Regions from separate parts of the Glutamicibacter arilaitensis Re117 genome, predicted to be linked through region 2. Evidence: predicted binding sites of a transcription regulator. Region 2 holds the regulator's gene; the other holds the start of a gene.
The links. The regulator LexA, encoded in region 2, represses DNA repair genes until DNA is damaged. The targets are predictions, from matches to a motif close to TCGAACANNTGTTCGA.
Positions count from the first base shown of each region.

Region 1 (5,284 bases), 750 kb from region 2:
AAATGGACGCGCAACAGCAAAGACGCCCTTCCCCACCCGAAAACGGGCATAGGTCAGGCGTCTTTAGTCTAGTGCGTCACGGTGTACCAGCAGACCATTTACGCGAGCAGTGAAGTTATGCTTGCCTAATCCTCATCATTTTCATAGGTTTGCGCACTGGCGAAGATGGCATCTTTGGGCATGGCCAACCCCAGATGCTCCCAGGCTCCTGGCATGGCGATGCGGCCGCGTGGGGTCCGGCCCATCAGTCCTTCGCGCACCAGATATGGCTCGGCCACAGTCTCCACGGTTTCGGTTTCTTCGCCTACGGCGATGGCCAGGGTAGATAGACCCACCGGTCCCCCGCCGAACTTGGTGCACAAGGCTTCAAGCACGCCACGATCCAGGCGATCCAGCCCGCGGGCGTCTACCTCATACATGTCCAAGGCGGCAGCGGCTGCCTTGGCATCGATTTCTTCAAGCTTGTGCACCAAGGCCCAGTCGCGCACACGGCGCAACAGGCGGTTGGCGATACGCGGGGTACCGCGGGAGCGTCCGGCAATTTCGGTGAATGCGGCCGAGGTGACCGATAAGTCGAGCATCATCGCAGAACGGCGCAGCACCAGTTCCAATTCCTTGACTGCGTAGAACTCCAAATGGCCGGTGAAGCCGAAGCGGTCTCGCAGGGGGCCGGGCAGAAGGCCGGCGCGAGTGGTTGCCCCGACCAAGGTGAAAGGTGGAAGTTCCAACGGGATGGCTGTGGCGCCAGCTCCCTTGCCCACGATGATGTCCACGCGGAAATCTTCCATGGCCATATAGAGCATTTCTTCTGCCGGCCGGGACATGCGGTGGATCTCGTCGAGGAAGAGCACTTCGCCCTCGCTCAAGGAGGAGAGAATCGCAGCTAGATCACCAGCATGCTGGATAGCTGGGCCGGAGGAAATACGCAACGGGGCATTCATCTCCGCAGCGATGATCATCGACAAAGTCGTCTTGCCCAAGCCGGGAGGGCCCGAGAGCAAAACGTGGTCGGCGGTGCGTTCACGGATTTTCGCTGCTTCTAGCACCAGTGAGAGCTGCTGGCGAACGCGCGACTGGCCCACGAAGTCGTCGAGGTTGCGCGGGCGCAGGGCCGCTTCAATGACGCGTTCCTCGGGTTCGCTGCCAGCGCTGGTGAGCCCGGTGGAATCATTCATGATCAGATTGTTCCTCTCGCAGACCGCTTAGGCGCGGGTTCCGCTAGACATGCTGCGCAATGCGGCACGCAGGATTTCGGCGACATTGCCAGCGGCAATGACATCCGGGTCAGCCTTGGATAGGGACTTCAAGGTTGCGGTGGCGTCCTTTTCGCTCCAGCCCAGGCCGGTGAGCGCTTCGATCACCTGTGGCTCCCAAACGCTCACGTTGCCACCGCCGGAGCTTGAAGGAACAGGGGCGCCGGTTGGCACCAGCTTGCCGTTCAATTCCAGCACAATACGGCTTGCGCCCTTGGGACCAATGCCAGAAACCTTGGTGAAGGCAGCGGTGTCCTTGGTGTTGGCCGCGATGCGGACCTCTTCTGGAGAGTGCACCGCCAAGATGGCCAGACCGGTACGTGGACCAATGCCTGAAACGGAGATCAGCACCTCGAAGACATCGCGTTCCTCAGCGGTAGCGAAGCCGAAAAGGGTCATCGAGTCTTCGCGCACCACCATGGAGGTGAAAACCGTGGCTTCCCGACCTGCATGCAACGCAGATAGCGTCCCCGGGGTGGCGTTGACCAGCATTCCGAAGCCGTTGACGTCAATTACCGCGGTGTTCAAAGCAACCGCTTGCACGGTGCCGGTCAATGAGCTGATCATGCCACTCCTTGGGATATATGTTCGATCAAACCCAGTTTATCGAAGATACCTACGAATATCGATCCATCTGGCCCGCCGGTGCGTCGAGACCGCTGTCCCGAAGGTCGTTAGCGTCGAACCGCGCGCCGTTTCGCCGAAGCTTCAGCGGCAATCCACGCCTGCTGCGCCGCAGTGAGCTGCGAAGAGCCTCCCGCAGCAGCAGCCGAGGCTGACGCGTGGGAACCGCTCGCGGCTCCACGCCAACCATGGGTGATGGCCAGCGCTACAGCATCAGCGGCATCCGCTGGCTTGGGCGGTTCATCAAGCCGGCAGATCTTCGCGACCATCTTGCCAATGGCCACCTTAGTAGCCTGCCCAGAGCCGGTAACCGCCGCTTTGACTTCGGTCGGCGTGTGCATTGCCACGGGGATCCCGCGACGGGCAGCGGCGGTGATTACGACGCCGGTAACCTGCGCGGTGCCGATCACCGTGGAGACGTTCGCCGAGGCAAACACGCGTTCCAAGGCCAGCACATCTGGCTTATGCAGGTCCAGCCACGCATCGATCGCGTCCGCGATCTTCAATAGCCGGGCATCGAGCGGAGTGCCCGGCGGGGTGCCGGCGACGGTGACGTCCACCAGCGAAACTTGCCTGTTTGCAGCGACGTCGACCACGGCAAGACCACAGCGGGTCAAGCCGGGGTCGACGCCCACAACACGTAAGGCCAAGCCTTACTGCTCTTCGTCCAGCGCGGCGCGAACCTCATCGGACAGATCAGCGTTGGTGTAGATGCCCTGGACGTCGTCCAGTTCTTCCAATGCGTCGTAGAGCTTCAGGAACTTGCGGGCACCGTCTACGTCCAGATCGACCTTCATGGATGGAATGAATTCCATTTCGTCGGATTCGTAGGCGATTTCAGCTTCGTCCAGAGCAGCCGCGACAGCACGCAGATCCGAAGGATCGCAAACGATGGCGAAGTTCTCGTCCTCGTCCATGATCTCGTCGGCACCGGCATCCAGTACGACCATCAGCAGGTCGTCTTCGGTCAGCTCGCCCTTAGGCAGGCGGACAACGCCCTGGCGGTTGAACAGGTAGGCAACCGAACCCGGGTCGGCGATGGTGCCGCCATTGCGGGTGATGCCCACGCGGACCTCGGATGCCGCACGGTTCTTGTTGTCGGTCAGGCATTCGATCAACAGAGCCGAGCCCTGTGGGCCACGTGCTTCGTAGATGATCTCGGTGTAGTCGACGACCTCACCGGTCAGGCCGGCACCGCGCTTGACTGCACGGTCGATGTTGTTGATCGGCACGGAGTTCTTCTTGGCCTTGCTGACAGCAAGTTCCAGTGCTGGGTTGCCGGCCATGTCGGCACCGCCGGCACGGGCAGCAACTTCAATGCCCTTAATGAATTTAGCGAAGGCCTTGGCGCGCTTGGCGTCGATCGCAGCCTTCTTGTGCTTGGTAGTTGCCCATTTGGAGTGGCCTGACATGCTTTAAGCGTCTCCTCGCGTGAGATTGATGAAATATTGATGGATAGCAGTGCTGCCGGTGACTTCCGGGTGAAAGCTGGTTGCCAACAAATTTCCCTGGCGTACTGCAACAATTCTACCCTGTTCGCGTTCCGACCTCGCTTGGACGGTGCTGATCACCTGGACCCCTGGACCGATTTGCACGGCTTCTGGTGCGCGGATGAACACGGCTTCGAGGTTCTGGCCGTTGAAGTCCAAGCGGTACTCGAATGAATCGACCTGGCGTCCGAAGGCGTTGCGCTTCACCGTCATGTCGATACCGCCGAAGCTCTGCTGAACGGCGCCATCGCGTGAGATTGCGGGGTTTTCGATGCGATCTGCCAGCATGATCATCCCGGCGCAGGAACCATAGGCAGGCATTCCGCCGGCGATGCGTTCCTTGATGGGCTCCGCTAACCCGTAATTGCGCGAAAGCCTGTCGATCACCGACGATTCGCCCCCGGGAATCACCAGCGCGTCGACCTGCGCCAGTTCCTGGATCGTGCGCACCATCTGCGCTGGTTCGCCGAGCCGCTCCAAGGAGGCCAGATGTTCGCGGAAATCCCCTTGTAGAGCGAGGACGCCTATGTTCGGCATGGTTCTAACCTTCATGGTGTTCGGTGGTTGGCTGCACGGAAAGGCGCCGAAATAACGTTAAACCCACGGAGCCCATGCGCCGGTTTTGTGTCCCGGTGTGTCGCGGATTCTTCGAAGCCTCCTGCCCGCCGGCGATCATTCTTGGTAGGTTCAGGACATGATCTCCGATATTTCTTCTCTCGAACTTGCCGGTGGCGTGAGCATGCCTTCGATCGGATTGGGGACCTGGCCCATGCGCGGACAGGAAGCGGCTGATGCAGTGCTCTCTGCACTGGAAATCGGCTACCGCCGTATCGATACAGCCGAGAACTATCGCAATGAAGATGCCGTAGGCCAGGCGTTGGCCAGCAGTGGACTGGATCGGGATGAATATTTCGTCACCACCAAGTTCAATAAGCAGTGGCATTCGGCAAAAGGCGTGCGCCAGGCGTTGGAGAACTCCTTGGCACGCTTGGGCCTGGAGCATTTGGACTTGTTCTTGATCCACTGGCCCAACCCCGAGCAGGGCACCTACGTTGAAGCCTTCACGGAGCTGGGCAAGCTTGTGGAAGAGGGCAAGATCCGAGCCGCCGGCGTTTCGAATTTCAAGCCCTACCAGCTGCAAAACGTCTTGGATGCCGGTCTCGTGCCAGCGCTAAACCAGATCCAGATTGACCCCGAGCGGCAGTGCATCCAATGGCAGGGATTCAACACCGAGCATGGTGTGCGCACCGAAGCGTACTCCCCCTTGGGCCGGAAGCAATCGGACTTCCTTTCACATCCAACCCTTGCCCGTATCGCCCAGGCGCATGGAAAGAGCAGCGCCCAGATCACCCTGCGCTGGCATGTCCAATCCGGCCGAGCGGCAGCACCCAAATCAGCCGACCCGCAACGGCAGGCCGAGAACTTGGATGTTTTTAATTTCCAGCTGACCCACGAGGAAATGGCAGCCATCAATGCCATGGATACTGGTGCTGGCCCGTTCACTGATTCTGACGAGTTCGGACACTAGGCCTCATCTAATGCCGGCATACTCAATGGCAAGGAGAACCAGGTCATGCTTCATGGCTACCAGCGTCCGGAAATCGAATGGGCAGATTACTTTGACGAGCACGGCACGCTGATCCCCTACGGACAGCGCTGGGATGGGCTACCTCAGGCGGAGAGTTATTCGGTTACCTAGCACCCGCAACGCTTTGCCCCGGTGAAGCTGGTTGCCCAGGCGTTGCTGGATTGGATGCAAGGGAATTTTGAGGTGCGCTGCTTTGAAGATCCCGAGCTTGCCAGGCAACTGCACGTTGATCCAGGCGAGGTGGTGAGCTCTGTTCGGATCATTCCGGCAGATTCACGTTGTGCTCCTGCAGGCATAGTCATCACCACTTTTCCCGGGGTTCTTTTGGA
Region 1 covers NC_014550.1:1,984,546-1,989,829, forward strand. The annotation lists gene ruvB (Holliday junction branch migration DNA helicase RuvB) at 126-1,175, opposite strand; gene ruvA (Holliday junction branch migration protein RuvA) at 1,203-1,820, opposite strand; gene ruvC (crossover junction endodeoxyribonuclease RuvC) at 1,928-2,527, opposite strand; gene AARI_RS09535 (YebC/PmpR family DNA-binding transcriptional regulator) at 2,531-3,289, opposite strand; gene pdxT (pyridoxal 5'-phosphate synthase glutaminase subunit PdxT) at 3,293-3,904, opposite strand; gene AARI_RS09545 (aldo/keto reductase) at 4,062-4,895, shown strand; gene AARI_RS20285 (hypothetical protein) at 4,941-5,066, shown strand; partial or broken gene AARI_RS09550 (DUF6226 family protein) at 5,079-5,284, shown strand, end outside.
Region 1: ruvA (Holliday junction branch migration protein RuvA) is a predicted target of LexA. The motif match lies at 1,830-1,845, and genes of this name have one in related genera.

Region 2 (5,284 bases):
GGGGTTGCCTGGAACGTGGATTGGACGCAGCTACAGCACAGCGCAACGATTGCTCGATGGAAGCATGCTCAGCGACCTCAACGGGCTCTCGCATCCCTTCAGTGAATGGAACTACTGGTGGCAGGCTCATTACCTGGATGCCATCATCGATGATGGCTACGCGTACCTGAATGAAGGCAACGACAAGCTGGCTGGCGAAGCACTAGCCCTGGCCAACGCCTTATTGCGTGGCATCCACCTGCGGAACTTCGGGGTCCTGCCCAACTATTTTTTCCACGATATGGCATGGCTGGCCCTGGCCAGCGAACGCTTGGTTCGGTTCACCCATGAGGCGTCCGGTAAGAAGAACAAGCATGCACAGCTGGCAGTGCGAGTGCTGGGCAAGCAGCTTCATCAAGGCAAGGATGATGTACTGGACGGTGGCCTGTACTGGTCCAGGAAGCGGGACTTCAAAAACACGCCCGCTAACGCGCCAGCGGCATTGTTCTTCGCCCGTACAGGACAGAAGGATATCTCGCGTGAGCTTCTGCAATGGCTGGAAGCTAAGCTGTTCAGCTCTGAACACGGGCTGTACTTGGACGGACTGCGGATAAATGAACGCGGACACCGGCTGGAACCAGCGGTCTACAGTTATAACCAGGGAACCGTCCTTGGTGCATTGCTTGAGCTCGGCGAACCTGCGGACCTGGCTCATGCCCAGGTGCTGATCAAAGCGACCGCGCAGTCCCTGGCCTCAGAATCAGGGGTGCTGGCATTCAACCATGGAGGAGATGGCAATCTGTTTGCGGGGATCCTCTGCCGCTACCTGGCTCTTGCCGCCACCGATGAGCGGTTGGAGGCCTCTAGCCGCGACACCGCCAAGACGCTGGTCATGGCGACCTCGCATCATCTAAAAGACCAAGAGCCACGCCGGCTTTCAGCAGCAGTGCAGCGTTGGATGATCTTCTGCGCCGCGGCCGGCCTCGAATCAAGCACTGGGCGCTAGCGCATCAAACGAAGATTGCGCTGGTGCCAAGCACCAGCGCAATCGAGGGGCAACTATTAGAGTGAGCGCATCACGGAGACGACACGTCCCATAATGGTTGCTGCATCGCCCAAAATTGGTTCGTAGCGCGAGTTCTGCGGAAGCAACCACGTATGCCCATCGCGCTGGCGGAACGTCTTGACCGTGGCTTCTTCGTCGAGCAGTGCTGCGACGATATCCCCGTTGTCTGCCGTCTGCTGGCGACGGACAACTACCCAGTCGCCATCGCAAATCGCAGCGTCAACCATTGAATCGCCGGATACCTTGAGCATGAACAATTCGCCATGTCCAACGAGCTGACGAGGCAACGAGAAAACATCTTCGACGGATTGTTCGGCCAGGATTGGGCCACCAGCGGCAATGCGACCTACCAGCGGGACCATGGTCGTGTCAGCGGAAGTGCTCAGCTCAATGATCTTGGCGTCTTCGTTGATGACCGGCTCTGCTGGTTTCGAAGCTTCAGCAGCCTCTGAATCTTCGGCCAGCTGCAGCGGGAGCAGGATTTCCATGGCGCGCGGACGGCGTGGATCGCGACGGATGTAGCCCAGCTTTTCCAACTGGCTCAACTGGTGAGTCACGCTCGAAAGGCTCTTGAGGCCAACTGCGTCGCCAATCTCACGCATCGATGGTGGATAGCCGTTCTTGCCGATAGACCGCTGGATCGTCTCCAGGATCTTCTTTTGGCGTATCGTCAGCGAACGTGCATTCGATCGGGGAGTGCGTTGTGAAGCTGACATGAGATTTTGCCTTCCCTAGCAAATATTCGAAAGTTCGTAAGTCCAAACTGTCGGAGCTAGATGGTGTGATGTTTTCATTGCTCGTCTACTTCGAAATCTTAGTAGATAAGCGAGCTTCTTTCAAAGATTTGTTCGAAAACTTCTGGACAAGTCCTGCAAACCTCTGTTAGAACAGATATACGAAGTTAGAACAAGTTTTCGAATCGATAGTTTCGAATACACATTCGCATCACTTGAATTTTTTGAGGAGACAAAGTCATGGCTACCGTCGCACTTGACTCAAATCAGACCCAGACGCCACTGAAGATCCGCATCAACCGCCGCGGATGGGCCGTGCTGGTTGGACTGCCTATTTTTGCACTCACCGTCGCAGCAGCGTTCTTCATCGCAATGTTTTCTTCCGACGCGCATGCTGCAGCGAACACTCCGGCGGGAATCGAAACCGTGGACGTCACCGTTATTCCAGGAGATACCCTGTGGAGTCTGGCACGGGAATACGCCACTGGCTATGACGTAACCTCCGCAGTCGACCACATCGCAGAATTGAACGCGTTGAACAGCAGCGAAATCCAGATCGGCGAGACCTTGTCCATTCCGGTCCTCGCCGGCTAGCTTGCACCACCTGCCTCAGGTTTGTTACCTGCCCTCGTAGCGGATTCACCTGCAGGCACACTGCGCACGTAGACTTGATGCGTGAATGACCGCAGTGAACTTTTGAGTCAGCTGCCCTTGCGTGAGAATCTCCGCGGGCTATCCCCTTATGGCGCACCACAAATTGATGTGCCCATTCAGCTGAACGTCAACGAGAACACCCATCCGTTGCCACCAACAGTCGTAGACGCCATTTCCCAAGAAGTGGCTAAGGCTGCGGCAACGTTGAACCGCTACCCGGACCGCGAATTCACCGAACTGCGTGAATTGCTCGCCGATTACCTGGGGCATTCGCTGACCAAGGAAAATATCTGGGCTGCTAACGGCTCCAACGAAATCCTTCAGCAAATCCTGCAAGCCTTTGGCGGTCCTGGCCGTTCGCTGATGAGCTTCGCTCCTACCTACTCCATGTACCCACTGCTTGCTAGTGGAACAGACACGTCTTACATTGCCGGAACGCGCGCTGCAGATTTCACCCTGTCCGCTGAATCCGCGGCCGCACAGGTCCGCGAGCACAAGCCGAATATCGTATTCCTCTGCTCGCCCAACAACCCCACCGGCACGGCGCTTGGCCTGGACGTCATCACCGAAGTGTATGAAGCCCTGAGCGAGCATGACGGCGTGCTGATCGTCGACGAAGCCTACGCAGAGTTCTCATTGGCCAGCACCAAATCCGCACTGACCTTGCTCGATGGCCGCCAGCGTTTGATCGTCTCGCGCACCATGTCCAAAGCCTTCGGGCTGGCCGGCGCACGCGTAGGCTATTTGGCTGCAGCTCCTGAAGTTACTGACGCGATCCGGTTGGTGCGGTTGCCGTACCACCTCTCGGCAGTTACCCAAGCGACCGCCATTGCCGCGTTGAAGAACATTGAGCTGTTGCTGGCCCAAGTTGAAGACATCAAGTCGCAACGCGACCGTATTGTCACCCGACTGAAGGAACTTGGCCTCAAGCCTTCGGTCTCCGATTCCAATTTCGTGTTCTTTGGTGGTGTTGAAGATCCCCATGCTATTTGGGAAGGGCTGTTGGAAGCCGGCATCATCATCCGCGACAATGGAATCCCGGGAACCCTGCGCGTCACTGCAGGAACCGAATCCGAAACCACAGCCTTCTTAGAACGGCTTGCCGAACTGCTCGGCTCACAGAAGTAATCCAAGACAAGCGAAGGAAGACATGTCTGCCGAATTGATTGGTGCACGCCGCGCCCGCATGGAACGCGTCACCAGCGAATCGTCCGTATTCGTTGAACTGGACCTCGATGGTACCGGTGTCTCTGAGATCAGCACCTCGGTGCCGTTCTATGACCACATGCTGACTGCGCTATCCAAGCATTCGCTCATCGACCTCACCGTGCGCGCCACCGGTGATACCCATATCGATGTTCACCACACGGTTGAAGACACTGCCATCACCATTGGTGAAGTATTGCGCGTTGCACTTGGCAATAAGGCCGGCATCCGCCGCTTCGGCACCTCCTATGCGCCACTGGATGAAGCACTGTCCCGCTCGGTCGTCGACGTGTCGGGCCGCCCATACCTGGTGCACTCCGGTGAACCAGCAGGCCAGGAATATCACCTGATCGGCGGTCACTTCACTGGTTCGATGACCCGTCACGTCTTTGAAGCCATCACCTTCCACGCGCAGATCTGCGCGCACATCGAGGTGCTCTCGGGTCGCGATCCGCACCATATCGTCGAAGCGCAGTTCAAGTCCTTTGCCCGCGCCCTGCGCGAAGCAGTAGAGCGCGATGAGCGCATGGGCGACAAGATCCCATCCACGAAGGGTGCCCTGTAAGTGGAAAAGAAAACTGTAGTTGTTCTGGACTACGGTTCAGGCAACGTGCGCTCGGCCGTGCGCGCTTTGGAAGCTGCCGGTGCCGAAGTGGAATTGACCGCTGATCCAAAGAAGATTGTGGCTGCCGACGGGCTGGTCGTTCCCGGCGTGGGCGCGTACGCCTCGGTGATGGAACAGCTGACAGAAACCGGTGCGCTGCGCTGGATTGGCCGCCGTATCGCTGGCGGCTTGCCGGTACTGGGTATTTGCGTCGGCCACCAGGTCTTTTTCGAAGAAGGCGTGGAGCACGGTGCGAAAACTGAGGGCATTGGAGAATGGCCAGGCAAAGTCGAACGACTGCAGTCCGAGGTCATCCCGCACATGGGCTGGAACACCGTACGCCCGCCCGAAGGCTCCAAGCTCTTTGCTGGCATCGAAGATGAACGATTCTACTTCGTGCACTCCTACGCCGTGCTGCACTGGGCATTCGATGTCACCCAGCCAGCGATGACCCCACCACAGGTGACCTGGTCAACGCATGGCACGCCGTTCGTGGCAGCCGTTGAGAACGGCCCGCTTTCGGCGGTGCAGTTCCACCCTGAGAAGTCCGGCGATGCTGGAGCTCAGCTGCTTCGCAACTGGTTGGGGACGCTCTAAAGATGTGGACCCTAATTCTGGGCGTTGTCGGTGCCTTCCTCGCAGGTGGAGCGATCTCGCTTAAGAGCCAGAAAGCCCACATCTCATGGATCATCGCGTTGTGGGTGCTTGCAGGCCTGAGCCTCATCGCCGCCTGGACCTTGACCTACTAAATTCATTACTTCTTCACAAAGGACATCATGAGCGAGCAACCAATTCTCGAGCTTTTGCCTGCTGTAGATATCGCTGGCGGCCAGGCAGTACGCCTGGTTCAGGGCGAAGCCGGTTCGGAAACCGGATACGGCGATCCGCTGGAAGCGGCGCTTTCGTGGCAGAACGCCGGAGCAGAATGGCTGCATCTGGTTGACCTGGACGCGGCCTTTGACCGTGGCAGCAACGTGGACATTGTCCAGCGCATCGCCAAGGAACTGAACATCAAGGTCGAGCTCTCCGGCGGCATCCGCG
Region 2 covers NC_014550.1:1,236,752-1,242,035, forward strand. The annotation lists gene AARI_RS06150 (glycoside hydrolase family 76 protein) at 1-985, shown strand, start outside; gene lexA (transcriptional repressor LexA) at 1,042-1,761, opposite strand; gene AARI_RS06160 (LysM peptidoglycan-binding domain-containing protein) at 2,020-2,373, shown strand; gene AARI_RS06165 (histidinol-phosphate transaminase) at 2,455-3,561, shown strand; gene hisB (imidazoleglycerol-phosphate dehydratase HisB) at 3,584-4,204, shown strand; gene hisH (imidazole glycerol phosphate synthase subunit HisH) at 4,205-4,840, shown strand; gene AARI_RS19890 (hypothetical protein) at 4,843-4,992, shown strand; gene priA (bifunctional 1-(5-phosphoribosyl)-5-((5-phosphoribosylamino)methylideneamino)imidazole-4-carboxamide isomerase/phosphoribosylanthranilate isomerase PriA) at 5,020-5,284, shown strand, end outside.